4 regions of the Brevibacillus sp. MER 51 genome follow, and region 1 is predicted to be linked to each of the others. Evidence: riboswitches for the same ligand, from Rfam matches in the RefSeq annotation. Region 1 holds a riboswitch; each other region holds the start of a gene.
The links. A riboswitch is a leader RNA that binds a small molecule or an ion and turns the genes downstream of it on or off. The one in region 1 is predicted to bind S-adenosylmethionine.
Positions count from the first base shown of each region.

Region 2: another riboswitch for S-adenosylmethionine. It lies ahead of mtnK (S-methyl-5-thioribose kinase); the one in region 1 lies ahead of metH (methionine synthase).
Region 3: another riboswitch for S-adenosylmethionine. It lies ahead of M3630_RS17490 (MetQ/NlpA family ABC transporter substrate-binding protein); the one in region 1 lies ahead of metH (methionine synthase).
Region 4: another riboswitch for S-adenosylmethionine. It lies ahead of M3630_RS13095 (homoserine dehydrogenase); the one in region 1 lies ahead of metH (methionine synthase).

Region 1 covers NZ_JAMAUS010000003.1:132,479-140,093, forward strand. The annotation lists gene argS (arginine--tRNA ligase) at 1-304, opposite strand, end outside; gene M3630_RS07695 (hypothetical protein) at 671-1,159, opposite strand; gene M3630_RS07700 (sigma-70 family RNA polymerase sigma factor) at 1,358-1,930, shown strand; gene M3630_RS07705 (YcdB/YcdC domain-containing protein) at 1,921-4,125, shown strand; gene M3630_RS07710 (YjcZ family sporulation protein) at 4,193-4,300, opposite strand; SAM riboswitch class I at 4,514-4,615, shown strand; gene metH (methionine synthase) at 4,715-7,615, shown strand, end outside.
Region 2 covers NZ_JAMAUS010000008.1:171,176-178,790, forward strand. The annotation lists gene M3630_RS18355 (sigma-70 family RNA polymerase sigma factor) at 1-411, shown strand, start outside; gene M3630_RS18360 (anti-sigma factor) at 411-1,598, shown strand; SAM riboswitch class I at 1,695-1,840, shown strand; gene mtnK (S-methyl-5-thioribose kinase) at 1,974-3,203, shown strand; gene mtnA (S-methyl-5-thioribose-1-phosphate isomerase) at 3,200-4,240, shown strand; gene M3630_RS18375 (GNAT family N-acetyltransferase) at 4,339-4,914, shown strand; gene M3630_RS18380 (ABC transporter ATP-binding protein) at 5,051-6,793, shown strand; gene M3630_RS18385 (ABC transporter ATP-binding protein) at 6,813-7,615, shown strand, end outside.
Region 3 covers NZ_JAMAUS010000007.1:321,877-329,491, reverse strand. The annotation lists gene M3630_RS17500 (ABC transporter substrate-binding protein) at 89-1,162, opposite strand; gene M3630_RS17495 (Na-translocating system protein MpsC family protein) at 1,359-1,715, opposite strand; SAM riboswitch class I at 1,936-2,038, shown strand; gene M3630_RS17490 (MetQ/NlpA family ABC transporter substrate-binding protein) at 2,141-2,971, shown strand; gene M3630_RS17485 (methionine ABC transporter ATP-binding protein) at 3,015-4,052, shown strand; gene M3630_RS17480 (methionine ABC transporter permease) at 4,052-4,714, shown strand; gene M3630_RS17475 (hypothetical protein) at 4,864-5,298, shown strand; gene M3630_RS17470 (YxcD family protein) at 5,286-5,579, shown strand; gene M3630_RS17465 (ABC transporter ATP-binding protein) at 5,756-6,622, shown strand; gene M3630_RS17460 (DJ-1/PfpI family protein) at 6,827-7,483, shown strand; gene M3630_RS17455 (siderophore ABC transporter substrate-binding protein) at 7,573-7,615, opposite strand, start outside.
Region 4 covers NZ_JAMAUS010000005.1:189,321-196,935, forward strand. The annotation lists gene M3630_RS13060 (RNA 2'-phosphotransferase) at 1-321, opposite strand, end outside; gene M3630_RS13065 (CPBP family intramembrane glutamic endopeptidase) at 346-1,026, opposite strand; gene M3630_RS13070 (MFS transporter) at 1,220-2,419, shown strand; gene M3630_RS13075 (CcdC family protein) at 2,517-2,996, shown strand; gene M3630_RS13080 (NUDIX hydrolase) at 3,032-3,439, opposite strand; gene M3630_RS13085 (VOC family protein) at 3,465-4,280, opposite strand; gene M3630_RS13090 (CapA family protein) at 4,359-5,528, shown strand; gene M3630_RS13095 (homoserine dehydrogenase) at 5,591-6,856, opposite strand; SAM riboswitch class I at 6,944-7,055, opposite strand; SAM riboswitch class I at 7,120-7,226, opposite strand; gene M3630_RS13100 (hypothetical protein) at 7,322-7,459, opposite strand.

The sequences.
Region 1 (7,615 bases):
GGATGGTTCCGATTACTTGCTCTGCCACATTTTCTTGATCCAGGAACAGATTCACGTACGGACCAACTGCTTGCGATTCGCGCACTGGTGCACCGGTGAGCTGTCCAGCCAGCTCTGATGCGATCATCGGTGGGGCTTTGCGCAATGCTTTTGCCAATTGGAAGCATGGGAAGGCCACATCGCCCATTGCAGGGTTTGGAGGTGTTTCCAGCATGCCGTATACAGCTTCTTTGGTCAGTGTGTCAACGCCCATCGAGGAGAGCGTAGCGGCAATCTTTTCAGCGACTTGGTGTTTGTAACTCATCTAAATTTCTACTCCTTTCAAATAAAAAAACCTCTACGTCTCCTGTGAAAAAGAGACGAGAGGTTATACTCCCGCGGTGCCACTCTTGTTGTTTTTCCCTTCCATCGAACAGGAAGGCAAAAACCGCTTGATCTGCTGTAACGGGCAGTCCCGGCATAGGCCCTACACGATCCGTTGCCCATAATGGCTGGCGCAGGATGTTCAGGCCGCATCTCCGAGGGGCGCTTCCTCACATGGTTTGGCATCGGGCTCACACCGTCCCCGACTCGCTTTCGTCCTCACACAAGGAGTACTTTCCTCATCAACGATTCGTCTGTTTCACTAGAATTATAGCTGTTTATACCGTCATGATGCAAGGTGCCTCGATCAAGGTTTTTTTAATATCTTATCTAATTCCGCGAAATATTGCTTGGTCAGCTCTTCCTTTTCTTCCGCGCTGAGGTTTTCCGCATTCATCATTTGCTCTTTGTACTGCTCCAACTTTTCTAGCATAGCCAACTCGGCAGCAGCGGCCTCGTCCAGATCGTAATTTTCCGATGGATCGAACGGGATCAATCGATTGTCATTCCCACTTCGCAAATAAGCGGAGCGCCAGTTCTCCGGAAACTGGTACGGCTGTTCGCCAAACATAATCGCTAAAATATCGTCGGATTCAATCGGCAGGAAGTGATCGTAATCGTCTCTTCTGCCTCCCTCGGACAAGTTAATGTGGGACAAAAAATAATGGAGATAATGTTCCCCGGTTTCGGTATTCTTAACGATGGAATAGGTTTCAAAATCGGATTTGGATAGTTCTTTTATGGTTTCCAAACAGGACAGAAATTTGTCTTTTTCTCGTGCTTGCAAGTCATCCATGTCATCTCGTTCCTTTCGCTCTACAATAAGCCTCATGATAGCAAAAGCAATGGGCGCTGACAATGAAAGCAACGTAACAGAGTGCAGCAGTGGAAGAAGAGAAAAGGATTATGGAAAAAATAATTGGATATTCTTGTCACAAAAACAAGTCAGCTGGATCAAATACATATCAACACGAAACAAGGAGGTGAACAGCGCGTGAATGCAAGTGCCAAAAGTAGCGAAGTGGACCGGACGCTGCAATTGACCAACGAGGAGAAGCTGACGAGGCTCATGAGCGAGTACGGAGACAACATCGTGCAGCTCGCCTACTTGATCGTCAAGGATCGGGGAATTGCGGAAGACATTACCCAGGAAGTGTTTCTGAAGGCGTATCGGGGTCTGGATCAGTTCCGCCATCAGAGTAGCGTGAAAACATGGCTTTACCGAATCGCGATCAACGAGTCCCGCAAATATTTGCGCTCGTGGTCCTTTCGCCAGATTTTTTCTACATACCTCTCCAAAGAGGAAGCACCCCCGGAAAAGGTCGACACGGCAAATGTTGAATCGGCAGTCATCGGACAAATGAGCAAGATACAGGTAGCGGAGCAGGTGATGAAGCTCTCGCCGCTGTACCGAAAAGTCATGGTACTTCATTACTATGAAGATTTGTCGATAAAAGAGATTGCGCATGTGTTGGATATTTCAGAAGATGCCGTACGAACCCAATTGTCACGGGCCCGAAAACATTTTAAGGCATTGTGTGAAAAGGAGGGATTGGAATGGACGTAGATAAGCAAATGCGTGAAGCGGTGCGGAGCGCAAGTGGGGAATCAGTGGAGGAAGTGAGGTTTACAAAAGAGATGGAATTGCGGATCAGAGATGCGATTGCAAAGAATAAACACAAGAATCGAAACCGAATTTTCGTGGCTGGTTCGCTGGCAGCTTGCTTGGCGGTTACTGCTGTGGGAATGCACCAGCAAGGCTGGTTTCCACAGTTGCCAAATGGCAAAAATGTAACGAATGCGATTGCAACGACTGCTACGAAAACAAATAATAAAGAGGCAAATCAGAACAGTGTAATGGTGTCGGCGGAAGATGCCGTCTTACCATTGAAAAAAGTGATTCCAGCCTTGAGCAAAATGACAATAAGAGTGGATCGTACAAGCTATGGATTCAGTGCACTAACTTTACTGGAAGGGGATACTGCGCGTGCCAATGTTGTCTATGATACACAGACAGGACAAATTGAGAGCTTTACAATAAACGGTGAGCGGAAAGAACAGAAGGAGATAAACTTGCCATCATCCAAGACTGCGGCGAAAGCAGCAAGCGCATTTCTTCAAGCTTTTTTGGGGGAGGAAAGTAAGACCTATCAGCTCGTCGAGACTCAGATCTACACCGACGAGCATATGGTAAAAGGCCCATGGATGAGCGTGAATTATCAACGGATCGAAAACGGCCAGCCCGTTCCGTTCGACGTATTGTCGGTTGGAATTGACGAACGTGAGCAAGTCGCGTTTTTCGGGCGATTGAACAAGAGCGAACAAGCCTTTTTCACCAAGCTGACAGATGCCATGCCCGATTTGAGCCCATCCCTTCTTCTTTTGGATAAAGAAAAGAACCACGATGGCATGTCATTCATTTTGGGGAAAACGAACAAAGAGGGTCATGAAGTTTCTCTTGTGATCACTGGCAATGGTCAAGCATTGGAACATTATAGGCTTCTGTTTAAGGATGAAAAGGAAGCAAAGAGCCAGAAAAGAGCAGAAGGAGCAAAAGCATTGGAGCAAGAGCGACAGTTCCTGAACAAGCTGCTCGGGGCTGATAGCGAGAACTATCGGTTGTTGGACGCTAACCATCCGGGATTGTACCTGAGATACTATAACGGGATGCCGGTGTTGTCTGATGAAATAAGCATCGAAACAACCGACTCTGGCCACCTCGAATATTTCAATAAGGGGCTCGAATCATTTGAGCCGTCGCAGTACCCGGATGTATCGACTGCTGTGTCAGAAGAGGTAGCCATCAAAGAGCTGAGCGAGCATATGAAGCTTCGGTACGTGCAGAATCCGAGAATACAGCCACAATCAAATCAAGGGGATATGTGGCAGCCCATTCTGGAGTACACACCAGCTGTTTCCTTCATGCAAAGAGGACGTGAAGATGGTCAGGAGTGGTATATCGACGCGACCAATGGCAAGATGGTGTATGGAACGGGAGATAACGGGCTTGCTTATGATCAGTTGAATACGAAGGAAGCACATCCGATCGAATCTCCAAAGGAATACGTCAAGGTTCGCTCCAAGGATGAGGCAAAAGCGTTGCTGCAAGCGGAATTCGGCATACAAGTGGATGACTCGACCTATAGAGAGAGTAACCGTGACGGACGCAAGGAATACGTCTGGAATGATAAAAATGACAAGTATATCGGCGTAGAAGTTCTCGCAGAAACAGGCAGTGTCGTCGGGCTGGGGTCACCGCGATCCGATACAGCAGTGACAGTCAAACGCGAGCAAGCGGAAGAGGCTGCACTTGCCTTTCTGCCTAAATACGTTGATCCAGGCATAAAAGAAGTGCAATTGGCGAAAGTCATACAGCCAGACGAAACGAATCCTGTGTCTTCGGGCGAATGGGAATTCAGATATCTCATGAGCAAGGATGGCATTCCAGTACAGGATCGCTGGCCAAAAGCGGCTTATTCAGTAACAGTCGATCCGTCTTCTGGCAAAGTGACAAAGTTCGAAAACTACAGAGAGACGCACGAGTTGGTGGAGCTTCCAGCATCCGACGAGATCGTCTCGAAAGACAATGCTGTTGAGGCGTATTTACGAGTCATGCCATTAAAGCTGGTCTATTTGAGGAGAGATGTGGATGGGCAAAAATTAGCTCAACCAAAGCTGGCGTATGTGCCGTGGAGTGACGAAAAGCTGGCGTTCAAATATATTACTCTGGATGCTGTGACAGGCAAGATCATCACCAAATAACAAGAAAAAAAGGCTATCCCGCAGCCATTCCTGATGGCTTTTGGGATAGCCTTTTTTACACACTTATCTAACAGTCGTCACACGAGCACCCGATAATAACCAACAGGATAAACAGCACGAGCACGATTGCGAAGCAGTCACCGAAGAATCCGTTACCGCAGAAAGATGTACTCATCTTTGTTTCCCCTCCTTTCCGTTATACTCCAGTCTATACACGAATGCCGATATTGGACTGGGCGGATGCCCAGCTTAGGCAAAAATGGGCGGGTAAGAAGAGAAGCTCAGTAAAAAATAGACAATTCACAATTGACGGGGAGACAAAGGGGGTGTTAAGATACTTGCAAACATTCAAGACATTTCGCAAACCAACTAAATGACAAGTGTACGACTCTTATCCAGAGAGGCAGAGGGACTGGCCTGATGAAGCCTCGGCAACCGGTAAAAATCCGGTGCCAATTCCAGCAAAGCTACGTGCTTTGAAAGATAAGAGGATGTCTCAGGCGTTTTCGTATCTGCTGACAAATCCTCTTCTTTCAAAGAAGAGGATTTTTTTATTTACCCAGATGCAAGGGAGAAAAGGGGCACGTCAATGAAACCAACTTTTCGCGAACAGCTTTCCCGGAAAATTCTGATTCTGGACGGTGCAATGGGCACCATGCTTCAACAGGCGAATCTGACTGCTGATGATTTCGGCGGTGAAGCCTATGATGGCTGTAATGAACTCCTGAACTTGACCAGACCAGATGTGATTCGTTCCATTCATGAGAAATATTTAGAGGCAGGCGCAGACATCGTCGAGACAAATACGTTTGGTGCTGCTTCCATTGTTTTGGCCGAGTACGATGTGCCAGAGAAAGACCTTGAGATCAATATAGCGGCAGCTCGCTTGGCCAGAGAAGCGGTGGATGCCTATTCCACGGAGGAGTGGCCGCGTTTTGTAGCAGGTGCCATGGGACCGACGACCAAAACCCTTTCGTTGACAGGCGGTGTCACCTTTGAAGAACTGATCGAGGCGTATTATCGTCAGGCAAAAGGTTTGATTCTCGGCGGCTCCGATGTTCTTCTTTTAGAAACCTCGCAAGATACGTTGAACGTCAAGGCTGGCGGGATCGGGATTCGCAAAGCTTTTGAAGAGCTTGGACAGGAGCTCCCCGTTATGCTGTCAGGTACGATTGAGCCGATGGGCACGACGCTGGCGGGCCAAAATATCGAGGCGTTTTACGTCTCCTTGGAGCATATAAAGCCTGTCTCTATAGGTCTGAACTGTGCGACAGGACCTGAGTTCATGCGTGATCATCTGCGGACACTATCAGGAATTGCCCAATGTGCGGTCAGCTGTTATCCGAACGCAGGCTTGCCAGATGAGAACGGTCATTACCATGAAACGCCACAGGGACTTGCTTCGAAAATGCGGGCGTTCGCGGAACAGGGCTGGATCAACGTCGCTGGCGGTTGTTGCGGAACAACGCCTGACCATATTCAAGCGATGGCAGAAGCATTGAAAGACTGCAAGCCGCGCAGTGCTGCTGTAGAACCGCTGAGCGCGGTCTCCGGGATCGAGGTCGTTTACGTCGAAGATGACAATCGTCCCTTGCTCGTAGGGGAGAGGACCAATGTCATCGGTTCCAAAAAATTTCGTGATCTGATTGCAGCTGGTCACTATGAAGAAGCGTCTGATATTGCCCGAGCCCAAGTAAAGCGTGGGGCACATGTCATCGATATATGCTTGGCTGACCCCGACCGTGATGAATACGAAGATATGGAAAAATTCCTACAGTTCATCGTGAAAAAAGTAAAAGCACCGCTCATGATCGACTCGACAGATGCCAAGGTCATGGAACTGGGACTTCGCTATTCGCAAGGGAAGGCCATTCTCAACTCGATTAACCTGGAAGACGGGTTGGATCGATTTGAGGAAGTGGTTCCGCTTATTCACAAGTTCGGTGCCTCCGTTGTCGTCGGAACGATTGAAGAAGCGGGTATGGCTATCACTCGCGAAAAGAAGCTGGAGGTCGCGCAACGTTCGTATGACATTCTCGTCAACCAGTATGGAATAAAGCCACAGGATATTATTTTTGATCCACTTGTCTTTCCAGTAGGGACAGGGGATGAACAATACATCGGCTCTGCCAAGGAAACCGTAGAAGGCATTCGTTTGATCAAACAGGCAATGCCTGCTTGCAAGACGATCCTGGGTGTCAGTAATGTTTCCTTCGGCTTGCCTCCTGCGGGTCGGGAAGTGCTGAATGCGGTCTTCTTGTACCACACTACTCTCGCAGGGCTTGATTACGCCATCGTCAACACGGAAAAGCTGGAGCGCTACGCTTCGATTCCAGAAGACGAGAGAAAGCTGGCAGAAGCCCTTCTATTCGAGACAAATGACGAGACATTGGCGGCCTTCACTGAATTTTATCGTCAAAAGAAAAAGGAAGTCCGTGTGGAAGTTTCCTCGTTAACACTCGAAGAACGTTTGGCCCGTTATGTTGTCGAAGGCTCCAAGGATGGTCTGGTGGAAGACCTGAAGCTGGCTTTGGATAAATACACACCGCTCGAGATCATCAATGGTCCGTTGATGGCTGGGATGGAAGAGGTAGGTCGCCTGTTCAACGGCAACCAGTTGATCGTGGCAGAAGTACTGCAGAGCGCGGAAGTCATGAAGGCATCCGTATCGTTTTTAGAACCATTCATGGAAAAAAGCGATGCCGCTGCAAAGGGGAAAATCTTGCTGGCGACAGTCAAGGGCGACGTACACGACATCGGAAAAAACCTCGTGGAAATTATTTTGTCAAACAACGGCTACAATGTCGTAAACCTGGGGATCAAGGTACCGCCAGAGCAACTGATTGCCGCATGCAGAGAAGAAAAGCCGGATGCCATCGGTCTGTCTGGACTCCTGGTAAAATCCGCGCAGCAAATGGTCATTACCGCACAAGACCTGCGTGAAGCAGGCATTGATATCCCGATGATGGTTGGCGGTGCGGCATTGACGCGCAAATTCACATCGAACCGGATTGCACCGGAATACCGTGGAATTGTTTTATACGCAAAAGACGCCATGGATGGTCTGGAGCTCGTGAATCGTCTGCAAAATCCAGAAGAACGTGATCGCTTGGTAGAGGAACAGCAGCATCTGCTGGAAGCAGTCGCAACGGCTCAGCCTGTTGTCGAGGAGAAAAAAGCACCTTTGCCCTCTCGTTCAGCCATCAGCAGAACCGTTCCAATCCATCTGCCGCCCGATTGTGAACGACATGTTTTGCGACAATACCCGCTGAGCCATCTGCAACCGTATTTGAACCTGCGGATGCTCCTCGGAAAACACCTCGGCGTACGCGGAAATGTAGATAGATTGATAGAGGAAGGCGACGAGAAGGTACTGGAACTGTACGGCATTGTGGAAGAGTTATTGCATGAAGCGAAGCAAAAAGGAACCATTTCGACCCACGGTGTGTATCAGTTCTTCCCGGCTCAGTCAGATGGCAACGATATTTTG
Region 2 (7,615 bases), on a different contig from region 1:
TCAGAGGATTTGACACAGGAAACCTTTTGTCGCGCCTTCTCTTCCTTGGACGACTACCGTGGGGAAAAAGTACGGCCCTGGCTGTTCAAGGTGGCCTATCACGCTTTCGTGGATGGTTATCGCAAGAGGACGAAACAACGATTTGCGTTTGTAGAAGCCCTGCCAGAAAGACCTGATCATTCGGCGGTTGATCCGGCTGAGCATGTCGTGAATCAGGAGCTGTGGGAAGTGGCCCACGACTATTTGGAGAAGCTTCCGGAAAAGCAGAGACAGGTCATTTTGTTGTCTGCATTGCAGCTTTCCTATGCGGAAATGGCAGAGGTACTCGGGATTGAGCTGGCAGACGTCAAGCGTTCCTTGTTTCGGGGACGACAAAAGATGCGGCAGTTGTGGAGGGAGGAAAGCCAGTGATGAACAAGGATGAGAATCATCGCGAGCAAAGGCTGCTTGCTTATTTGCGTGGGGAAATGGCGGAAGAAGATTCAAAACTATTCGAGGAAGAAATAGCGGCTGACGTGGAGTACGCACAGCGGTTGGAAAGGCTTTTGTTGGGGGAAGAAACGGGGGAGGACAAGGTGAAAATAAACCAGCCTGAAACACTGTCGGCTGAAAAACAGCGTGCCATTGTGCGCCGGGGGAAATGGAAAAATCGGTTGTCCAACGCTGGGTTCACCATAGGGATTCCCTTTTTGGCCGGAGTTGTGTTGCTGATTTTGAATGGCTGGGTCGGGTCGCTGATGCATGAAGATCTGTTCCGCGTTGCGAAGTCGATAGTCAATTTTACGCAGCCAGGTGTGAGAGTGGGGAGCAGTGGCTCGCAGGTCGGATTGCTGTACGGAAACATCAGTATGGAACTACGTGAGCGGGTTGGGGGGGAAGAAAAGGTCGCGGGTCGTTTTGAGAGTACGAATGTGCTATGGAACGTGAATGCCAAGCCGCAATGGACGAACGGGGTCAGGGAACAGAAGCTGTATTTCCGTTATCCGACAGACGGGGAAATGGGGGATACGGAATCTCGCACTGTACCTGCCTGGACAACGATGGAGAAGCTACCTGAGGGGACCGTTTCTCAGCTCGCGATTTCCTTCGATCACTTCCTGACGTACGAGGAGTACTATGAATTGGTTTCCCGCCATGTCACCTCTTCGGGACAAGATACGGTTTGGTTTGCGGTAGACACAGGGGTGGAGCGAAAGCAAGCAGAAGACGATGGGGCAAATCGATTTCTCGGTCCCGGGTACGTGTGGGGATTTGCGCAGCATGAACTGGATTACGGAGATGCGCCCATTCGGGTAAACGGGGAAGGGGACAGGAGAATGGCCGCCTACTTGGAAGAGATGAAGTACTTATCTGAGCAAGAAGATCTGGCTCGCGATGTCGGCGGATCTTTGCTATTTCGTAGCGACCTTCAGATAGCCGAACGATACAACTACATGCAGCAAAACGGAGTGCGAATCTACGGCGCCGTCCTCACTGGACCTACGAAAGAACTGTTGAAGCTCAAGGCCGAAAAGTCGATAACAGCAGCGTTATTGGGCAAAGTAGACTGGTGGAATTGGGATCGCCCTGCGGCATCGGGAACACAATCCAGCTATTGATAGCAAGGTGCGAATTTTTGCACAAAAGGGTGTTGACATCGTGGAAGCGTTGGTTGTATGATTCAAACTAAATCAAAAACCGAATACGTTTTGGATACCTTATCCAGAGAAGGTGGAGGGACTGGCCCGATGATACCCGGCAACCGACATGACGCCATTCAGACGCGAGGAAGCGACTGATTGACAGGCGACATGCACGGTGCTAATTCCTGCAGAAACAAAAGTGGTCTGGAAGATAAGGGGGACATCAACACGGTTCTTACACGTGACGACAGCGACCTCTTTTCTTCGGGAAAAGAGGTCTTTTTTGCTCTCATGACACAAACAAAACAAGTAGAGATAGAGGAAAAATACGTAGAGGGGAGTTTTGAAATCATGGCATATCGCGCATTGTCTGAACAGGAAGCAGTGGAGTACGTAAAAGCAATACCGGATCTTTTTAGCGAAGGAGCAGAGCTGACCAGCCGTGAAATCGGGGATGGTAACCTCAATCTGGTTTTTGACATTCAGGAGCCGGCAACCGGTAAGAGCGTCATTGTCAAGCAAGCACTGCCTTTTGCCCGCGTCGTGGGAGAATCTTGGCCGCTTACGATTGATCGGGCTCGCATCGAGAGCGAGGCACTCCGCATTCAGCACAAATACGTTCCAGACCTGGTGCCGCAGGTGTATCATTTCGACGGGGAGCTTGCGTTGACTGTCATGGAAAACGTCGGGGACCACATCATCATGCGCAAAGGTTTGATCGAAGGAAAGCGGTACCCACTATTCGCGAAGCAAATTGGCCGTTTTCTCGCGCAAACCTTGTTCTTCACATCCGATCTGGGCGCGCATCCGTACGATAAAAAAGCGCTAGTCGGAACATTCATAAATCCAGAATTATGCAAAATCACAGAAGATCTCGTCTTTACCGATCCATATGAAAATGCGCCTACCAACGATTTCAATCCGTTGATTCGCCGCGAAGTCGAGGCGATCTGGAACAACCGGCCGCTGAAGCTGGAAATCGCCAAGCTGAAATACGATTTCCTTACGCGCTCGGAAGCGCTGCTGCATGGCGACTTGCATACCGGAAGTATTTTCATCACGGAAAACAGCTTGAAAGCAATCGATCCAGAGTTCGCTTACTACGGCCCAATCGGTTTTGACATCGGGGCGGTTATTGCCAATCTGCTGCTCAACTACGCAGGCCAGCACGGTTTGCAAAAAGATCAAGGAGAACGGGAAGCGTACCGCGAATACTTACTGGAAACGGTCGAGGATGTCTGGAATGAATTCGTTTCGCAATTCGTTCAACTCTGGCACAAGCACGCCAAAGAGCGCAGCGCTCATGTCGAAGGACTGTGGCAAAGCTACGTGAAGCGCTTGATTCAGGATACAGCAGGCTATGCAGGCTGCAAAATCTTGCGTCGTGTCATCGGCTTGGCAGGCGTAGCAGACCTGAATGCCATTGAAGACGACCAGACTCGCGCAGAAGCAGAACGTCTGGCGCTCTCGATAGGAGAAGCGTTGATTCTCGGTCGCGGCGGCATCGACGAATCGACAGATATCACGGACATCGTACGCACTGTGACCGAACGTTACTATCAGGAGGCTACAACAGTATGACAACCAGCACCCAATTGGCACCTGTTAAGTGGGAGAATGACGCATTGGTCTTGCTTGACCAGACGCGTCTGCCAGTAGAAACGATCTATTTGAACTTGACCACCTCCGAGCAAGTATGGGGTTCCATCCGACGCTTGGAAGTCCGTGGCGCACCAGCGATTGGCATGGCGGCGGCTTACGGGCTCTACCTGGGCATTCGTGGCAGTGAAGTGAGTAACTACGACGAGTTTTGGCAGGAACTGAACCAGCAGGCAGACTACTTGGGCTCTTCCCGTCCGACAGCCGTGAATCTGTTCTGGGCGTTGGATCGCATCAAGGCTCGTGTTGAAAAAGAAAGCGGTGGGTCGATTGCCGAGTTGAAGGCGTCCGTGCTCGATGAAGCACTGGCGATTCAAAAGGAAGACGCTGAAGTATGCCGGACCATCGGAGAGCATTTGCTGACTCTGTTGCATGACGGTATGGGAATTCTCACGCACTGTAATCCAGGAGCATTGGCTACGGCAGCGTACGGTACGGCTACCGCTCCCTTTTATTTGGCAAAGGAACGCGGCTGGAACTTAAAGGTGTACGCGGACGAAACTCGTCCTGTCCTGCAAGGCGCTCGTCTTACTGCATTCGAATTGCAGCAAGCAGGGATTGATGTGACGCTGATCTGCGACAACATGGCGGCGATGGTGATGTCCCAAGGGAAAGTAGAGGCTGTCATCGTGGGTACAGACCGCGTAGCAGCGAACGGAGATGTCGCCAATAAAATTGGTACGTATGGGGTAGCGGTTTTGGCAAAAGCTCACGGCATTCCTTTTTACGTGGCAGCTCCCTTGTCCTCCGTAGATCTGGAGACACCGACAGGCGCAGATATTCCGATTGAAGAACGTCCAGCCGAGGAAATTACCCATGGCTTGGGCAAACAGGTAGCTCCAGACGATATCAAGGTGTACAATCCTGCGTTCGATGTAACGCCTGCGAAGTACATTACAGCGATCGTCACGGAGACAGGCATTTTCAAGCCGGAAGAGATCGGCAATAGCAAAAAATAAAAGAACTTTTTATAAGCGTTCGCCCTTTGTTTCTGGCGGGCGCTTTTTGCCCATTTTGGTGTTTCCTAGTAAAATATCCAAGAAAAGGGGAGATTCGTATGCAAACGATTCAACGGATAACCATCAATGAAGATACGTACTTGAAACAATTAGAATTAGCTGATGCTGAGGAGTTATTTTTGCTTACGGATTCGAACCGGGAGAGTCTTATGGAATGGCTGCCGTGGCTGAATTATACGAAGAAGGTAGAGGATTCTCGTCAATTCATCCAAGCGACGATCCATCAGTACAACGATAATCGCGGCATCAACTATGGCATTTGGTACCAAGGACGTCTGGCTGGCACGGTCGGCGTACATACGATAGATTGGATCAACAAAAAGACGTCCATTGGCTATTGGCTGGGTGCGCAATTTCAGGGCAAGGGTCTGATGACAGAAGCAGTGGCGACCTACTTGGACGTATTAATCTTCGGGTCATGGGATTTGGAAAAAGTAACGATTCAGGCTGCTACAGAAAACTATAAGAGCAGATCGATCCCGGAGCGATTAGGCTTTCAACTGGAAGGGATACTGCGCCGGAATGAATTCCTGTACGATCATTACGTGGATCATGCTACTTACAGCTTGCTAAAAGAGGAATGGCTTGACTGGAAAACCGATAAAAAATCTTAGATTGAACTGTATGCATCGATTGACAATGAAAATTCTGTAAATTACGATGGTGAAGACAGATCAAGAGGGCTGCGTGTGATTCGCAAGCCCTTTTTTAGTCGTGCTGTTAGGCTTGAAAAAAATAGAGGTGAAATACATGCAGACACTTCGGCAATTATCTTGGTTTTTCCGCGCCTATTGGAAACGGTACGTCATTGGAATCGCTGTGCTGTTTATCATCGACGTCCTCATGCTTTGGCCGCCGAAATTAATCGGGGACACGGTGGATTCGATTCGCAACAGTTCCCTGACGGACGCTGATTTGACGCAAACAGTGGTCATCTTGCTCGTATTGGGTGTTAGCTTGTATGGATTGCGGTTTCTCTGGCGGTATTTGTTAAATGGAGGAGCTTTAATTCTCGAGAGGACGTTGCGCGAGCGACTGTTTGCCCATTTGACCAGAATGACCCCGTCGTTTTTTCATCGCAAACGCAGTGGCGATCTGATGGCTGTCGCCACCAACGACATTCCTGCCATAGAACAAACGGCGAGTACAGGGGTGCTTACGCTTGTCGATGCGTTGTTCATGACCTTGTTAACACTAGGCGTCATGGTAACAGCAATTGATTGGAAGCTGACACTGGCTGCACTGATCCCGATGCCGTTTTTGGCTTGGTCAACAGCGTACTATGGAAGGCTGCTGCATGAGCGTTTTTACTTGGCGCAGGAAGCCTTCGGAGAGATGAATGATCATGTTCAACAATCCGTATCGGGCGTTCGGGTATTGAGAGCATTTGTTCAGGAAAAGGCCGATATCGAGGCATATCGCCGGGTTAGTGAGAAAACGTTGGAGCGAAATGTGAGCGTTTCGCGGATCGACGCCCTGTTCGAGCCGACGATCGCGATTATTATTGGCTTCAGCTTTTTGATCGGGCTGGGCTATGGGACGTATTTGGTGTTCACCAGCGCCATTTCCTTAGGGGATTTGGTTGCGTTCAATTTATACTTGGGACTTTTAATTTGGCCGATGTTCGCCTTTGGTTGGCTGGTCAATGTGTTGCAGCGCGGTGGCGCATCCCATAAGCGTTTTACAGAGCTAATGGTGGAGCAGCCAGATGTGACAGAGGCAGCGAATCCGGTCACGAGTCAAATCGCCAATACCGTGGAAGCACGCCATTTTTCCTTTACGTATCCGGGCACTGACAAGCCGGCACTCACCGACATCTCGTTTCGTTTGGATGAAGGAGAGACGCTTGGGATTGTCGGACGGACAGGAAGCGGCAAGTCGACGTTGTGCCGTGCCTTATTGCATCAATATCAGATGCAGGAACATGCCCTATTTATCGGGGGCATCCCGATTGAAGAACTTGCTTTTGATACGCTGCGGGAAAAAATCGGCTACGTGCCTCAGGAGCATTTGCTGTTCTCACGGACGATTGCAGAAAATGTTACATTCGGAAAACCACAAGCGACGACCGAGGAAGTGATGCATGCGCTGGAGCTTGCGGAGATGAAGAGAGATCTGGAGCAATTCAGAGATGGATTGCAAACCATGGTTGGAGAGAAGGGGGTCACCCTCTCCGGGGGACAAAAACAGCGCATTTCCATTGCACGTGCGCTTTTGATGGATGCGGGTATTCTGATTCTCGACGATTCTTTATCGGCTGTGGATGCGCGGACGGAGGAAAGCATTCTTCGTCATTTGCGACAGGAGCGCGCGGATAAAACGACCATTATTACGGCCCATCGTCTGTCTGCGGTACAGCACGCTCAACTGATTCTCGTGCTGGATGAGGGGCAGATCGTCGAGCGGGGGACACATGATGAGCTGATGCAGCGCAACGGCTGGTATGCAGAGCAGTACCGTCGTCAGCAAATGGAACAGGATGTGGCTGGTTGAGAGAGGGGGAAAGCGTTTCATGAGCAAAGAAAATGTATGGGGGCGTTTGACCGAGTACGCCAGGCCATTTCAAAAGCAAATACTGGGCGCGCTGTTCCTGCTCTTGCTGGGGACGAGTGCAGAGCTGGCGGGTCCTTTTTTAGCCAAGGTCATGATTGATAATCACATTCTGGCGATCCAAAAGCCTTGGTATCAACTGGACGAAGTGCCACCACAAGCAGCGGTGCAAGTCGCCTCATTGAACGGTACGAACTATATTCGTGAAGATGTCGCAGCGAAGACGGGTCTTGCTTTGGACAGGATCAATCAAAAAGAAGTAACGGTACTGACTGAAGGCACGACCTATTACCTGGTTTCCGGCAAAGTGAATCCAAACACAGAGAAGCAATTCACCCTGATTACGCCAGAAAACGGCAGGGAACGCTTCGAGGTAACAACGAAGGATCAATCAGGTCAAAAGATGACCTCCACAGGCATTCGGCTGACCGCAGAGGAAGTCAAGGAGATGTATCAAGGGGATGTCTTGCCTATTGTCTGGCTGTCCGTAGGTTATGGAGCACTGATCTTGCTCTCAGCTGGTTTCAACTACGTCCAGATTTTGTGGCTACAAAAGATCGCCCAGCGCATCATTCAGCAAATGCGGATGAAGCTGTTTATCCATTTGCAAAAGCTCCCGGTTGCCTTTTTTGACAAAACGCCAGTAGGTGCGCTTGTCTCCCGTGTGAGCAATGATACAGAAGCCATCCGTGAGCTGTATGTAAGTGTGCTCGCCACATTTGTACAGAACGGTCTTTACTTGATTGGAATCTTGATCGCGCTCTA
Region 3 (7,615 bases), on a different contig from region 1:
GAATTTATTTTATAAATTCCTATACGTTGAAAAACGAGGGTATATCCGATATTGTCTATACCCTCGCCCTTTGTTTTTCTATCGTTCGTTATTGCGTGATTTCACGATTCCAACGGTCAATCCATGCTTTGGAGTGCTCGTTCACGAATTTCATATCCAGCATTTTCAGCTTGCTTACGGTTGCTTCCCCGTACGTTACGCCTTTTGCTTCTTCTTCTGTCAGTTGAACCGTTTTGTTTACAGGAGAATCGATTTTTGCCTTTGCTGTTTTCTCCTGAACTTCCTTGCTCAGCTGGTAGTTGATGAAGTCTTCTGCGAGTGCTTTGTTTTTCGAGCCTTTTACGATGTTAGCCGTATTCATGACCGCATATCCGCCGCTTGCAGGTTGTACGAAAACAGCTTCTGGAACAGCGGCTTTGATGTCTTTGAAGTACATTTCCATGATCGGTCCTACGCCGATTTCTTCTTGTCCAAACATGTTCACGTATTCGGAAGTCTTATCGTAGAACTTCACGACACTTTTGTTGACTTCTTTCATTTTCGCGAAGGCTTGATCCTCGTTGAATTCCTTGCTGCCCGCGACCGCAGAAGCACTGTCGAGAACCATCGGGCCTGTCGTGGACGTAATGCTTGGCAGTGTCAGCTTGCCTGTCAGCTCAGGGTTCCACAGATCTTTCCAATCTTTGATTTCGGTTTTTACGAGCTTTGGATTGTAGGCAATCCCGAATTGGCCAATCGTGTAAGCTGGACCGTATTCCTCGCCCAGTGGTGCTTTGGCGATGTCGTAGATTTGATCCAGGTTCGGGATGCGGCTGCGGTCGATTTTTTCAAATGCGCCACTCTCAATCCCTTGCTGTGCATAGTAGTCAGAGAGGTAGATCAAGTCTACATCGGAGCTTCCTTGGCGAATTTTGTTCAGACGCTCTGCGTTGTTCCCGATTTCCAGCACGATTTTCACGTTATGTTCTTTTTCAAACGGCTCATACACTTCTTTGCGGAAAAAGTCTTCGGAGAAGCCCCATGTAGAGATGACCAGCTTTTGTGGCTCGCCCTTGGCTTCGCCGCCAGCCCCTCCCGCTTGTGGTTGATCATTGCTGCCACAGCCAGCGAGAGCCAGTGACATCATAGAGAAAGACAGGATTCCAGCAAGTAATTTTTTCATCGTAATTCTCCTCCAGTTGGGTTCAATTGATGACAAAATATGGTGATACAATAAAAAGAAAAGTACCCTTGATTAGAACGTATCATTCTAAACAAGAGCACTTTTCTTCGTAAACAAAGAGAAGTGACACCCGTTTTACGCAAAGTCTACGGTCTCCCCTTAAGATAGATCAAAAGAGAAAATCCGAACGATTGCGTCAGGTATTCAGTTCTGATTCAGCTAAAATAACATTCGTGATCGCCCACTGCGTAGGCGCATCATAGTCCCTCAGCACAGCTTCCAACGGCAACCCCATCTCTTCTTCCAGTCGTTCTCTCAGTTTCTTCTTATAAAGAAGGGACATGCGAAAATCGACTTCGAGCTTGAGGGCCGGCGCTTCTCCTTCCAACGCTTGTGAGCGCGGAGAGCGACGATGCTTGGCTTGGAACGTAATCATCTGGTTTTCAATCGTGACTCGGAGCAAAGTCGTTCCAAATCCGAACAACTCTTTTGCTATCTCATTATAGATGGCAGACAGCTTTTTTCTGGTTTCATTGGAGTCCACGAGAGTCATGTCATCACCTGCGATAGCTGGTATCGGGTTCATTCGCTCTCATTATACAAATGATTTTTCGATTCTTCAATAGAATATTCGTATTTAGATCAATTTCACATTTTTCCACCAAGTCATTCGTTTGCAAAAACAGTTGACACTAAAAAAATCAGTCGTTATAATCCAACTATCCAAATAAGAATTAACAACAATGTTTGGAATGATAATTTCATAGCACATTCTCTTATGAAGAGAGGTTGAGGGACTGGCCCTATGACACCTCGGCAACCTATCGCAAACGATATGGTGCCAAATCCAGCGGAATTTATTCCGACAGATAAGAGAGGTATTGTTGCAGTGTGTTTACATACTCGCAGTTTTCGCCTCTTCTGTCGGAAGAGGCTTTTTTCGTTTCCATCTTACATCCAGAGAAAAGGGGTATTTTCATGAAAAAGACTGGTCTACTGCTCACTACACTGCTGCTCGCTGCATCGCTCGTAACGGCTTGCGGTGTTAAACAAGAAGCTGCGCCTGCTAACGGTGGCACTGCTGCTGAACAAACCTCACTCAAGGTCGGCGTCACTGGCGGCCCGCACGAAGAGATTCTCAACAAAGTAAAAGAAGTCGCCAAAGGCAAAGGACTCGACGTCGAAGTCGTCGTTTTCAACGATTACGTACAGCCGAACCAAGCTCTCGATAAAGGAAATCTCGATGTAAACAGCTTCCAAACCATTCCGTTCTTGGCGAAGTTCAATCAGGATCACAAAACCAAAATCGTCGAAGTCGGAAAAACCGTGACGTATCCAATGGGTCTTTACTCCACCAAGCATAAAAAAGTCGAGGATATCCCGGCAGGCGGTGTTGTCGGCATTCAAAACGACCCGACCAACCGAGCACGCGCCTTGCTGCTGTATCAGGCAGCTGGCTTGATTAAGCTCAAGGATGGCGTGGGCGACAACGCAACACCATTGGACATCGTGGAAAATCCAAAAAATTTGCAATTCAAAGAGCTGGAGGCTGCTTTCCTGGCACGCTCGCTGAGCAACGTAGAGGTTGCTTCGATTAATACGAATTTCGCAATGGAAGCTGGCTACTCTCCGAAAAAAGACGCGATCTTCGCTGAGACGGCTGACTCTCCGTACGTGAACATCTTGGCAGTCAACGAAACCAACAAAGACAACCCTGCCGTCAAAAAGCTGGTGGACATCTACCGCTCGGAAGAAGTGAAAAAATTCATCGACGAACGTTTTGAAGGAGCTGTACTGCCGTCCTGGTAAGATCGACGCCAGGAACATCAAGAACCCACAAGGAGAACTCGTTATGATACAGCTGACCGATATTCATAAGTCGTATCAAGTAGGAAACAAGCAGGTAAAAGCATTGAAGGGCGTATCCCTGCAGGTGGAAAAAGGGCAAATCTACGGGGTGATCGGCTTTAGCGGAGCAGGGAAAAGTACCCTGCTCCGTACCATCAACCTGTTGGAGAAGCCAACTAGCGGTTCTGTGATCGTCAATGGCCAGAACATGCTGACCCTCAAGGAAAAAGAGCTACGGCAAGCTCGCAAAAAGATCGGGATTATTTTTCAACACTTCAACCTGCTCTCTTCCTATAATGTCTTTGACAATGTGGCGGAAATCTTGCGGATGAATCGCGTCCCCAAAGATGTCATTAAGCGCAAGGTAGAAGACCTTCTCGGCTTGGTTGGCTTGTCTGATAAAGCAAACGCTTATCCTTCTCAGCTATCCGGTGGGCAAAAGCAACGGGTGGGCATCGCTCGTGCGCTTGCGACCGATCCGGAAATCCTGCTCTGCGACGAAGCGACTTCCGCTCTCGACCCGCAAACGACCGAATCGATTCTCGAGCTGTTGCTCGACATCAATCGAAAGTTTAACCTGACTATCGTGCTGATTACACATGAAATGCAGGTCATCAAAAAAATCTGCGACCAGGTAGCTATCATGGAAAACGGTGTCGTCATCGAGCAAGGCTCTGTTCTGGATGTGTTCAGCAATCCGCAAGAGCAAACGACCCGCAATTTTATCAAAACGGTTTTTGACGATCAGGTACCACAGGAGATTTTGTCCAAGATAAAAGAAACCGGACCCGTTTCCAAAATTGTTCGCGTTGCCTTTCGCGGAGATGCCGCTCTCGATCCAGTTCTAGGTACCTTGTCCGCACGCTTTCCGATTAGCACCAATCTGTTGTACGGCTCGATTACGACCATTAAGGGAACGGCGCTCGGCATTTTGCTATTGCACATTTCTGGTGAAGACCAGCCCATTCAAGACGGCATTCGCTTCTTGCGCGAATCCGTCTACCGCGTAGATATTGTGTCACCAGAGGAGGTGCGGAGCTAATGGAGCGTTTAATTGAAATGATTCCGGTATTCGGGCAATCCCTGCAAGAGACTGTCATCATGGTCGGAATTTCGTTGTTCACTGCGACATTGATCGGGATTCCGCTCGGGATTTTGTTGGTCATCACACAGGCGAATCACCTTTTCCCGAACAAGATCATCTATCACACCCTGAATACGCTCATCAACATTGTGCGTTCACTTCCTTTTATTATTCTCATGGTTGCAATCATTCCTTTTACGGAGTTGATCGTGGGCACTTCGATTGGGATTGAGGGAGCCATTGTGCCGCTCATCGTCTATACGACACCTTACATCTCACGCCTGATGGAAACGGCCCTGCATGACGTAGATCGCGGCGTGATCGAAGCGTACCAAGCGATGGGCGCATCCCGGACGCAGATTATTTTTCGCATCATGCTGCGTGAAGCACGGCCTGGCATCGTCCTCTGCCTGACGATCGCGACCATCGGTTTGATCGGTGCCACTGCTATGGCGGGCGCAGTCGGTGCCGGTGGATTGGGCGATCTCGCCTTGCGCTACGGCTACCAGCAATGGGATATCGAAGTCATGATCATTACCGTCATTATCCTCGTCGTTTTGGTCCAGCTCATTCAATCGTTGGGTAACTGGGCAGCCCGAAAACTGAAAAAGAGCGCGTAAATCGAAGAACCCCTGACGAGATCGCTTGTCAGGGGCTTTTTTGTAGGTATTTAGACTGATCGTCACTGAAAGTTCGTTGGTATTTCGCTCGATATTCATGTAGACTTATATATACAAGTCATTTTAATGAGAGGGGCTACTCAAATAACATGAAAAAACTCATCATGATGTTGGTTGCCGTAATGCTCGTACTCGCTCCGGCCGGAGGATTCATTGATCATGCCGATGCGAAAGGTTATAAGTCCGGGAAAAAATCTTTTAACTCTAACACGGCTCCTACCAATACACAAACAACCAACAAAGCCGATTCAAATGTAAACGCAACAACCAATAAAGGTACCACAACAACTCCTGCTGCTACCGCAAGCAAAAGCGGCGGGTTCATGAAAGGTCTCCTGATTGGCGGTCTGGCTGGTTTGCTGTTTGGAAGCCTGTTCGCTGATATGGGTATTCTCGGCTCCATCCTTGGCTTCATGATCAACCTGATGGCGATCCTCGCTGTGATTATCCTGATCCGCAAAGCGTTCGTCTACTTCAAAACCAAGCGCGCGAAAGAACAGGAACTGAACGCATGGAAAAGATAACTTTTTCTGAACAAGATATCATTAATGCAATCTGCATTCATGCAGCTTACAAAAAGCAATTGAAGCCACAAGACATCTCCGTCGAGCTGATGTGGGACGAGGAGTATGGCTTCTCTGCTGAAATACACTGGATGGATCGCCAACAAATCTTGGTCGAGATTAATATGATTGAAGCGATTCGCTACTACCTGGAGACCCAAATGCAGCGCAACCCTTATTCCGCCGGTATCGAGCTGGTATTGGACGACGAAGAAGGTATTATCGCTCATATCACCTACTAAAGCTTGACCATCGTATGTTAACCCAAGGCCAATTTGTTCACACATGTGAGCAGGTTGGCTTTTTCATATTGAATTTGGCTTCATTCCGTTATATACTTTACCTTAGTGAAAATGATTATCATTGTCTGCGTTTACTCATACATGTACATACTTTCCTAAAAAGGAGTTGGCCCATTGTGGAGCGCTTATACACGCAAAAGCTGGACATCGGATACGGTGAGCTTTCCATTGTCAAAGACTTGAACATCAGCATTCCTTCTGGAAAAATCACCGCCCTGGTCGGTGCAAACGGTTCTGGTAAATCGACGATCCTCAAAACTCTCGCCCGGATTATGAAGCCAACCGGCGGACAAGTATTTTTGGACGGAAAGTCGATCCATCAGCAATCGACCAAGGAAGTCGCCAAGCAACTTGCGATTTTGCCGCAAAACCCAACCGCACCCGATGGCTTGACCGTGTCTGAGCTCGTTACCTATGGCCGCTTCCCTCATCAAAAAGGCTTCGGTTCTTTGACCAAGGAAGACAAGGAAATCGTAAACTGGGCTATTTCCATGACCGGCATGGCAGATTTCCATGATCGTCCGGTTGACCAGCTATCCGGCGGTCAGCGTCAGCGCGCCTGGATTGCGATGGCTCTGGCGCAAGGAACGGACATCCTGTTCCTGGATGAGCCTACGACATTCCTGGATATGGCTCACCAGCTGGAGGTTCTCAAGCTCCTGCAAAAGCTGAATGACGAAGAAAATCGTACGATCGTCATGGTCGTCCATGATTTGAACCACGCAACCCGTTATGCACAGCACATGGTTGCCATCTCTCGCGGTACCGTCGTCGCTGAGGGAAGCCCTGCTGAAGTCATGACGCCTGAGATGCTGCGTAAGGTATTTAACATCGAAGCAGACATCCTGACTGACCCTCGCACGGGTGTGCCGCTCTGCCTCCCATATGAGCTATGTCATGCTGTGGATCAAAAGCAACCTAACGAAGAAAACACTACCCAACCTGTTTACACGGAAGAGCGCAAGCTGGTTGGAGCCAGATAACGGTTAGATTCCGCTAGCAAAAAGCCGGTTTTCACCACGTTTTACGGTGTAACCGGCTTTTTGCTATACCAACTGTTTATCTCTCCTCGTTACGTGGCTTAGAAAACCTTGCAGTTAGTCACAACCCAGACATACATATACCCCCTATATGTATGATAGTATTTGTTTGCAAGAAAAATACCCCATTTCAAAGGAGAGATCAGCATGAAGGTTGCCATCTTGCTTTTCGACGGCATCACCGCATTAGATGCAATTGGTCCATACGATGTATTCGCTGCTACGTTGAAATGTGAAGTAAAGTTTGTCGCTAAGAAAAAAGGGTTAATCAAACTTGATTCCAATATGGGCTATTTACATGCCGATTACAGTTTTTCAGAAGTTACTTCCGCTGATATTCTTGTTGTTCCCGGTTGCAGTCCGCCCAATTATAAAACCCCTATGAATGACGAAGAAACTCTACAGTGGATTCGCCACATACATGAGACGACGAAATGGACTACGTCTGTTTGCAACGGCTCTCTGATTTTGAGTGCCGCAGGCTTGTTACATGGAGCCGTAGCCACTACTCATTGGGGGTCCTTCGAACTGCTCCAATCTCTTGGTACCATTCCAACAGAAGAGAGAGTCGTTCGTCAGGGCAAAATCGTTACAGCAGCCGGCGTTTCCTCTGGTATCGACATGGCACTCCAATTGGTTGCATGGGAATTGGGAGAGGATATGGGCAAAGGAGTCCAGTTGATTTTGGAATACGATCCCCAGCCACCGTTTGACTCGGGTTCACCAAAGAAGGCACCTGCTTTATTGGTTGAACAAATAAGAGGGATGTTACAAGAGTTTGCCAAGCGGGAGCCCCGAGTATAAATGAATCAGCACGTTCTAAAAAATGAAAAGGCGACAGCCCAGGGAATGCCTTACTCCCATGGGCTGCCGCCACTTTCTTTTCTAGCCTCTTACCATTTAACTTCTTTCAGAACTTCTTCTGCCATGCCAGCG
Region 4 (7,615 bases), on a different contig from region 1:
ATGTGTCCCGTAGTAGAGAACGTCAGGTGGCACGATCTCCATGAGCCTGCTTTTTGCAATCGAGGGCAAAAAGCCGCAGGTAACTCGAATGAGTGCTCCTCCGTCCCATTCGATACTTCGCTCCGGATCGAATTCCATGACTTGATGAAGATCTTGCCTCGTTATATATGCGCACCCTTTCAGCGTATGGAGATATTTCAGCAACGGCTCGACCGGGGTATACCCATACGTGTCATAGTAGAGTTGAAATGCTTCACTGTTTTGCCGAAGTATACTGAGCAATCGCTTGCGAAGTCTCGTTTCTTCATGAATCGCCAGCATCCGTTCCGCCCTCCTCCTATCCGGTCAATAAATCCAGAGAACCACAGCTATTGCCAGACCCAAATCCGCGAGTAAATGACTAATCCAGTTTGGATAAATCGAAGGAAACATTTCTTTCATCCATCCCCATATCAGCCCAGCGCCCAAAACCAACGAGGTAATTAACAAGCCGTTTCGAAAACCAAATAGGATCGTAGAGATAATCAGATGATACAAAGAATAAAAGAAGCCGGAAAGGAAAATGGACATGAAGCGGGACAAGGATGCACGAAACCGCTGCAATACGAAGCCTCGCCAAAACAATTCTTCCAGTAGCGAGTTAATGAAAATAAGATAGCCGGCAAAAACCAAAATCCAGCGGCGCTCAATCCCCCATGCTTCCATACCTGCTCGAACGACTTCCGGTCTTCCCGGTTCCTGCAAGAGCAACCAAAGTCCAGCCAGCACTCCTGTCAACATCAGAACCCCAAGTGCCAGTCCGTATAAAGTACCCTGCCATTCAAAACTTCCCCACGCGAAACGCCAGTGCTTTCGCAAATCTCCCTCCCACCATGCGTGAATGACGGGAATACAGATGCAAACGAGCACATGAAAAGAAAAGAACGTGATAATGACGCTATGCTTTTCCACCAGTCCGTAAAAGATCGTGAGTGTCGCAGCAAATCCGTACACGATCAACAGTAGTAACGTTCGTTTTCGCGCCATTTACGAATAGCTCCTTTTGTGCGTAATGGCCGCAGTATTGCGTTAGTTTGTCCGTTATAAATACGAAGAATACCCACAAAGACAATAAATATACAAGCGTTTGCATGAATGCTATACTAGATAAATCGCTTTTTATCAAAAAATGGTTCGGTTCAAATTTTTACCTATCTAACGAATGTTTGGAGTGGCTCTCATGTTATGGCGTAATCGTACCTTTCTGCTTTTAATGAGCGGAGAGATCGTCGCGGGAGCGGGCATGTGGATTTCGATTATTGCCAATCTTGCGTTCATGCAGAAACTTGTTCCTTCTGATACGGTGAAGGGCTTGATTCTGATGTGTGGATTGGTGGTCAGCATTCTCCTCGCCCCAAAAACGGGTGTGGTGATTGACATGTACGACAAAGGCAAGATCATGCTGTTTGCCAGTGTGGTCCGAACACTCAGCCCAGTCTTCATGTTCCCTGCTCTTGCAAACGATTCTCTTCTGTGGATGATCGTATCTTTGATCGTGATGCAATGCTCTGCTGCTTTTTATTTTCCGACCGTGCAGGCTTCCTTGCCAGCCATCCTTTCCCAGGACGAGTTACTCAAGGCGAACAGCGCATATTTGAATATCTCTACCCTCTCGCGCATTGGAGGAACAGCAATCGGCGGTATACTCGTCGCATCCATGGACCTGTCCATGCTATATGTCTGCTCTATCATCGCGTATGCAGTACTCGCTGTAGTTACGCTCTTTCTCCGTATTCCACCCGTCACTTCTCGGAAAATTCAGGAAAAAGTGGAGTTCCGCGAAGTACTGACGATCTCACGACAAGACCCGGCTTTGTTTGTCGGGTTGATTAATAATGGGTTGATCACCTTGTTCCTTGGAGGTGTGAACCTGATGATCTTGAACTTTAGCGAGCTGCAGCAGGAACCTCAGCTCATGGGATGGATCTATGCAGCAGAAGGAATCAGCATTTTGATTGGAGGGCTCTTGGCCAAACGTTGGATAGGCCGCAGAAACCTCGTGGCAGCGTCCACCATCATGCTCTTCTTCTTCGCACTGTCCCAGTTTGGCATGTCATTCGCGGATAACAAATTCATGGTGCTTGCTTCCTTCTCCGTGTTCGGCTTTGTCGTTGCTTTCTTCTTCCCGGTCATCGCAACGATTTTCCAGAAGCGCCTACCTCCACACCAGCAAGGGCGATTCTTTTCTTTCAAAAGCATGCTGGATCGTGGGTTCTTCTTGTTGGCTCTCGCAATTACAGGAGTTGGGCTGGACCTTCTCGGCATTAGCGGCTACCTCCTCTTCATCGGCTCGCTGACATTGCTCTTTGGTTTGTTGACTTTCATCTACAGTAAAAAGCATAAGCTGGATGTTCGCTCACACGATGAAGCAGCTGCCTAGTATCGGCATATAACGTACCATGACAAACGCTTTCCTATCGACCATGCTTTGGTGTACACTATTGAAGTATGTTGAACACTTATGGAGGCGTTTTTCCATGCAGATACTTTCCTCTCCCGTTTTGGGAATCTTGCTGCCTCTCGTGATGGCTATTGCAGTGATCTTTTTGAGAATGCGTCGGCAAAAAAAGCCGGCTTCTGCAAAAAGCATTATTTTGCCACCATTCTTTATGGCGACAGGGTTTGCGATGTTTTTGTTCCCGGAGGCGCAATTACCGCCCAAGTTTGATATTGCAGCCTTTGTGGTTGGGGTTATCTTTTCGATTCCGTTGATTATGACATCACGTTTTGAAATCATTGGGCAAGATGTATATCTGAAACGGTCCCGTGCGTTTTTCTTCATTTTGTCCGGTCTGTTGGTCATCCGGCTGATTATTAAACTGTTGATCAATGATAGCTTTACACCGATTCAAACAGGTGGACTGTTCTTCTTGCTCGCATTCGGTATGCTCGTGCCTTGGCGTATCGCGATGCTGGTGATGTACCGGAACTTAACCAAAAAGACGTTTGGCACCTAATACAAAACCACCTCCAATGCGAGGTGGTTTCTTTCTTAAAATTCTACATAAAACGGATGCTCTTCTTCTCGCAAACACAATTCAATCCGTTGCCGGAAGTTTTTCCAGGTGACCATCTCCAGCGCTTCCTCTACCGGAAAAAAGACGGCCTGCAAGCATTCCGGGGTCGTGATCAATTTTCCGCCGATCGGTTTGGCTAAAAATAGCGTATTGCAGAGGCTTTTCCTCACATTTTGAAAAATACCGCAAAATTTCGTCACTTCAATCTCTAAACCGCACTCTTCCTTCGTCTCTCGAATGGCTGCCTCCTTGAGAGATTCGCCCTCTTCTACTTTTCCACCGGGCATTTCCCATCCTCTGCGCGGACCCTTGATCAATAAAATCTCCTGACGCTCATTGATAATAATCGCTGCTGCGGAAATCGTATGCCGAGGTGATCCCATATGTACGCCTCCCTTTTTTAAACGACTACTCCAGCGCTGCCAGAAAGTAAGATCCTCCACCAATCTTATACTCGCTATTCTTGCATGCTCCTGCGAGCTTCGCAAAAAACGGTCTTTGCCCGCGATTTTTCCATGCCGTCTGCGCCAATCCCTCCTCAGTCGGTTGGCAAAGCACTACATTTCCCCCCGGAAGTTCAAATGCTTGGCAGATAGCCCCCAGTTTTTTATCGTGGAATACTTCGCTCTTCTCCCACCCAAACCAGCTTTGCCAACGGGCTGTCGCTTCTTCCAGATCCTTTACTGCATAGCCTACTGACTGGAGATGAGCTGCACCGTTCGGATGTGCGGCAATCATACGGCGATTCGTCAAATCTTCTCTTCTCTCTTCATCCGTTTGCGACCATTCAATGAGAAATGGCGGGAGAAGAGCACTATCTGTATCTTCGAGAAACAACATCCGCCACCGAAGCGTCGTACCATCATCACGCGTACGATTTCCCGCAACAGGTCCAGTAACCTGCAAGCCTTGGCTTCGCAGGCGCTCTGCCCACGCATCCATCTCGTTGGTCCGAAGCGCAATCTGACCGAATCCTTCCCCCTTTGCTTCATCCTCGATACATTGACGTACGAGCGGATTCTCTGATTGTCGAGCAAGCTCCTGGTGTTCAACCGCCAAAAATTCAACATAAGAAAGCCCGAAATAACTAAGGCTATTCCATGTCCCCCAAGACGCATGACGCCCTCCAGCTACCGCATGAAAACCCGCTTGGCAAAATTGTTCCGCTGCTTCCTGTGGAGTCCGCTGTACAAAATGAACCAAATGATCAAAAGTTAATCGCACCTTTTTTCGCCCCTTTTTCGTATTACTTATAGGATATCAAACTTCATTTATGTAAGGATAGAAAGGCAAGGGGGAAAAATGAACGAGAACAGATCAAGCCGGATACATGCTCGGCGCAAGCGCTCACGCAGAAAATGGGTACGTATGGGAAAGAACACGCTCCTATTTAGCTTGTTGGCCATCTTCGTCGTCGGAACCTACTACCTATTCCAAATTGCCATGGATGGAGAACATGCCAACCCGAACACACAGCCTACTCCTGACAATACCGCAAACCAAAAGACTTCTGTGCAGCTCACCTTTGTCGGTGACATCATGATGTCAGGAAATGTTGAGAAAACCTTACTCGCAAACAGCTATGACTACCCATATAAACATGTAAGCTCGCTCTTTTTGCAAGATGATATCACCATTGCCAATTTGGAGACGCCGATCACCGCCACAGGTGTTGCCGCTCAAAACAAGGAGTATGTCTACAAATCATCGCCACTTGCTGTTCCTGCCATGAAAAACGCGGGGATTGATGTGGTGAATCTCGCCAATAACCACTCCATGGACCAAGGAGTTCCAGGATTGTTGGATACTTTTGACGCTTTGGACGAAAACCGGATTGAATACGTCGGCGCCGGTAAAGATGCCAGCCGTGCCTATTCACCTGTATTCATAGAAAAGAACGGCATCAAGATCGCGATTCTCGGCTTCAGCAGGGTCATTCCCGAAACGAGCTGGTTTGCAGGAGATTCCCAGCCAGGTATGGCCGCTTCCTATGATCCTACACTGGCAGTGAAAGCGATCCAGGATGCGAACAGCCAAGCTGATCTCGTCGTGGTGATTGCACACTGGGGCAAGGAACGCTCCGACTATCCTGTCGATCATCAAAAAGAGCTGTCCCGTGCCTACATCGATGCTGGTGCAGATTTGATTGTTGGCGGTCATCCCCACGTACTTCAAGGCTTTGAACGATACAACGACAAATGGATTGCGTACAGTCTTGGCAATTTCATTTTTACACGGTCAAACGAACCCAAGACTTGGGAAACGATGGTCCTGCAAGCAAGCTGTACGAAAAGCGGCGATTGTGAACTGACGATGCTTCCGTTTCACGCAGAATTGGGACAAGCCGTACCCATGAATGAAAGCAATGGCGCTGCCCTGCTAAAACGCATCGAATCCATTTCTGAGAGTGTCGACATTCAAAGTGACGGGCGTGTGCAGCCACATGCTAATGCGGTGGAGACTGCCCCCTGACAAAAGAAGCCGTGTTTCCAGATACCTAGAAATACGGCTTTTCTTCATATGATTCCTCTTCCTTACGCAGATTCAAGAACAGGGAAGCAGCGCACTTCTAAGCCAAAATCATTTTTCAAGAAAGACTCATGCTCTTCACTGATTCCTGTCACGATCAAGCCTGCGCGCAAGACGCCACCCAAATCGAATTGGACTTTTAGCTTATGCACGTTCACTCCTGCCTGCTGAAGGAAATGCAAGACTCGGTCTGGCGTCGCAGTATGACATGAGCCCTCAAGATAACACAGGACGTGTTCTGCCGAGTCCGATGTAGCTCCAGCTTTGTCAGCCGTTTTTTCTTTCCAGGTAGGATGCGGCGTGAATGGCTGTGTCAATAAATAGGCCAAATCCTCCACGACTGCACTTGCTGTAGGAAGCTCTCCTGCCCCTCTTCCTGTAAACAGCAAGTCCCCCACGATGTTGCCGGATAGCTGGACAGCATTAAATGCGTCGTGGATTTGCGCCAACGGATGGCTCAGCGGAAGCATAGTTGGTTCAACAGATAGGCGAATTCCTTTCTCAGCTTGATAGGCCTGCGCGATCAGCTTGATCCGATACCCCAGCTCGCTTGCAATCCGAATGTGACCTGCTGACAAATCTGCAATTCCTTTACGAACAACATCCGCTAAAGGCAGCGATTCTCCGTAAACAAGCTGTGCCAAGATATACAATTTGTACATAGCATCGAAGCCTTCTACATCCGAACGAGGGTCTGCTTCCGCATAGCCCAGCTCCTGCGCTTGCTTGAGCACCTCCTGATATGAGAGCTGCTCTGCTTCCATTTTCGTCAAGATGAAGTTCGTTGTTCCGTTGAGAATACCGCGAACACCTTGGATATCATTCGTGCGAAGGAACTGCCTCAGCACACTCAAGATCGGGATGCCCCCTGCCACACTCGCTTCATAGGCAAGATGCACTTGATGCTGATTTGCCAAATCGACTAGCTCTGTTCCTTTTTTCGCCAGGAGCTCTTTGTTGGCCGTTACCACATGGCAGCCCTTTTCGATCAAAGCACGAACGTAGTCATAGGTAGGTTCTACACCACCCATGACCTCCACCACGATATCCACATCGCTTCTCAATACATCCTCAAAATCTGTTGTCAATAAAGCCGGGTCGACATGAACCGCCCGCTCTTTTTCCGAGTCACGCACCAATGCCTTGACGATCTCAATTCGTTTACCCAGACGAGTAGCCAGCTTCTCCTGTTGCGAGCGAATCGTTTTGATTACGCCTCCACCCACTGTCCCCAATCCCAATAATCCTACGCGTACCACTTCTGCACTCATTCTAACCACCCCATACCCCGAATTTTGGATAAAAAGAAAAAGCCATCTTCGATAAGAAGAAGGCTTGTAAGTAGCTAATGCTCCCCCTCCTTATCTCCCAGGACGTATATGTCCTGCAGGAATTGGCACCTTGTCACAAAATATGCGTGACGGTTGCCGGGCTTCATCGGGCCAGTCCCTCCACCTCTCTGGATAAAGAAAATATGAAATTAAAAAACCTTCTTCGCTAAGAAGAAGGTTCATCTACCAATGGAGTAACCCGCTTCTTATCTTTCGAGACGAAACGTCTCGCAGGAATTGGCACCTTGTCGCTATATGCAACGGTTGCCGGGCTTCATCGGGCCAGACCCTCCACCTCTCTGGATAAGAACCATTTATGCTGTTGAGCTTTATTCTAAGAAATTCCAAGGCAAGCGTCAACAAAATTCTTTCTTTTCTGATTGCAAGCTGATTTTGGCAAAGCTTTCAGTTGTAGGTGAACAGGCTCTCTACCTCTTCCATACTGCAGCAAGTGCAATGAAACACGCCCTCGTGGCAGTCCTCAGGCAGCTCCTTTTCCTCAACATATCCGCACCATTGGCAAATAAAAACTTGAATCATCATACGCCCTCCTCTTCTTTTATCCTGCCCAAAATAAAAAAAGCATTTTCCGCTCGACCGTGACGATCGTTAGAAAATGCCAGAAAAAGAGGGACGTACTTGTCCACTCGCTGTTTTTCGCAAGCCATCTCTAACACCTCCCTATCTCCCGTAGGTCTA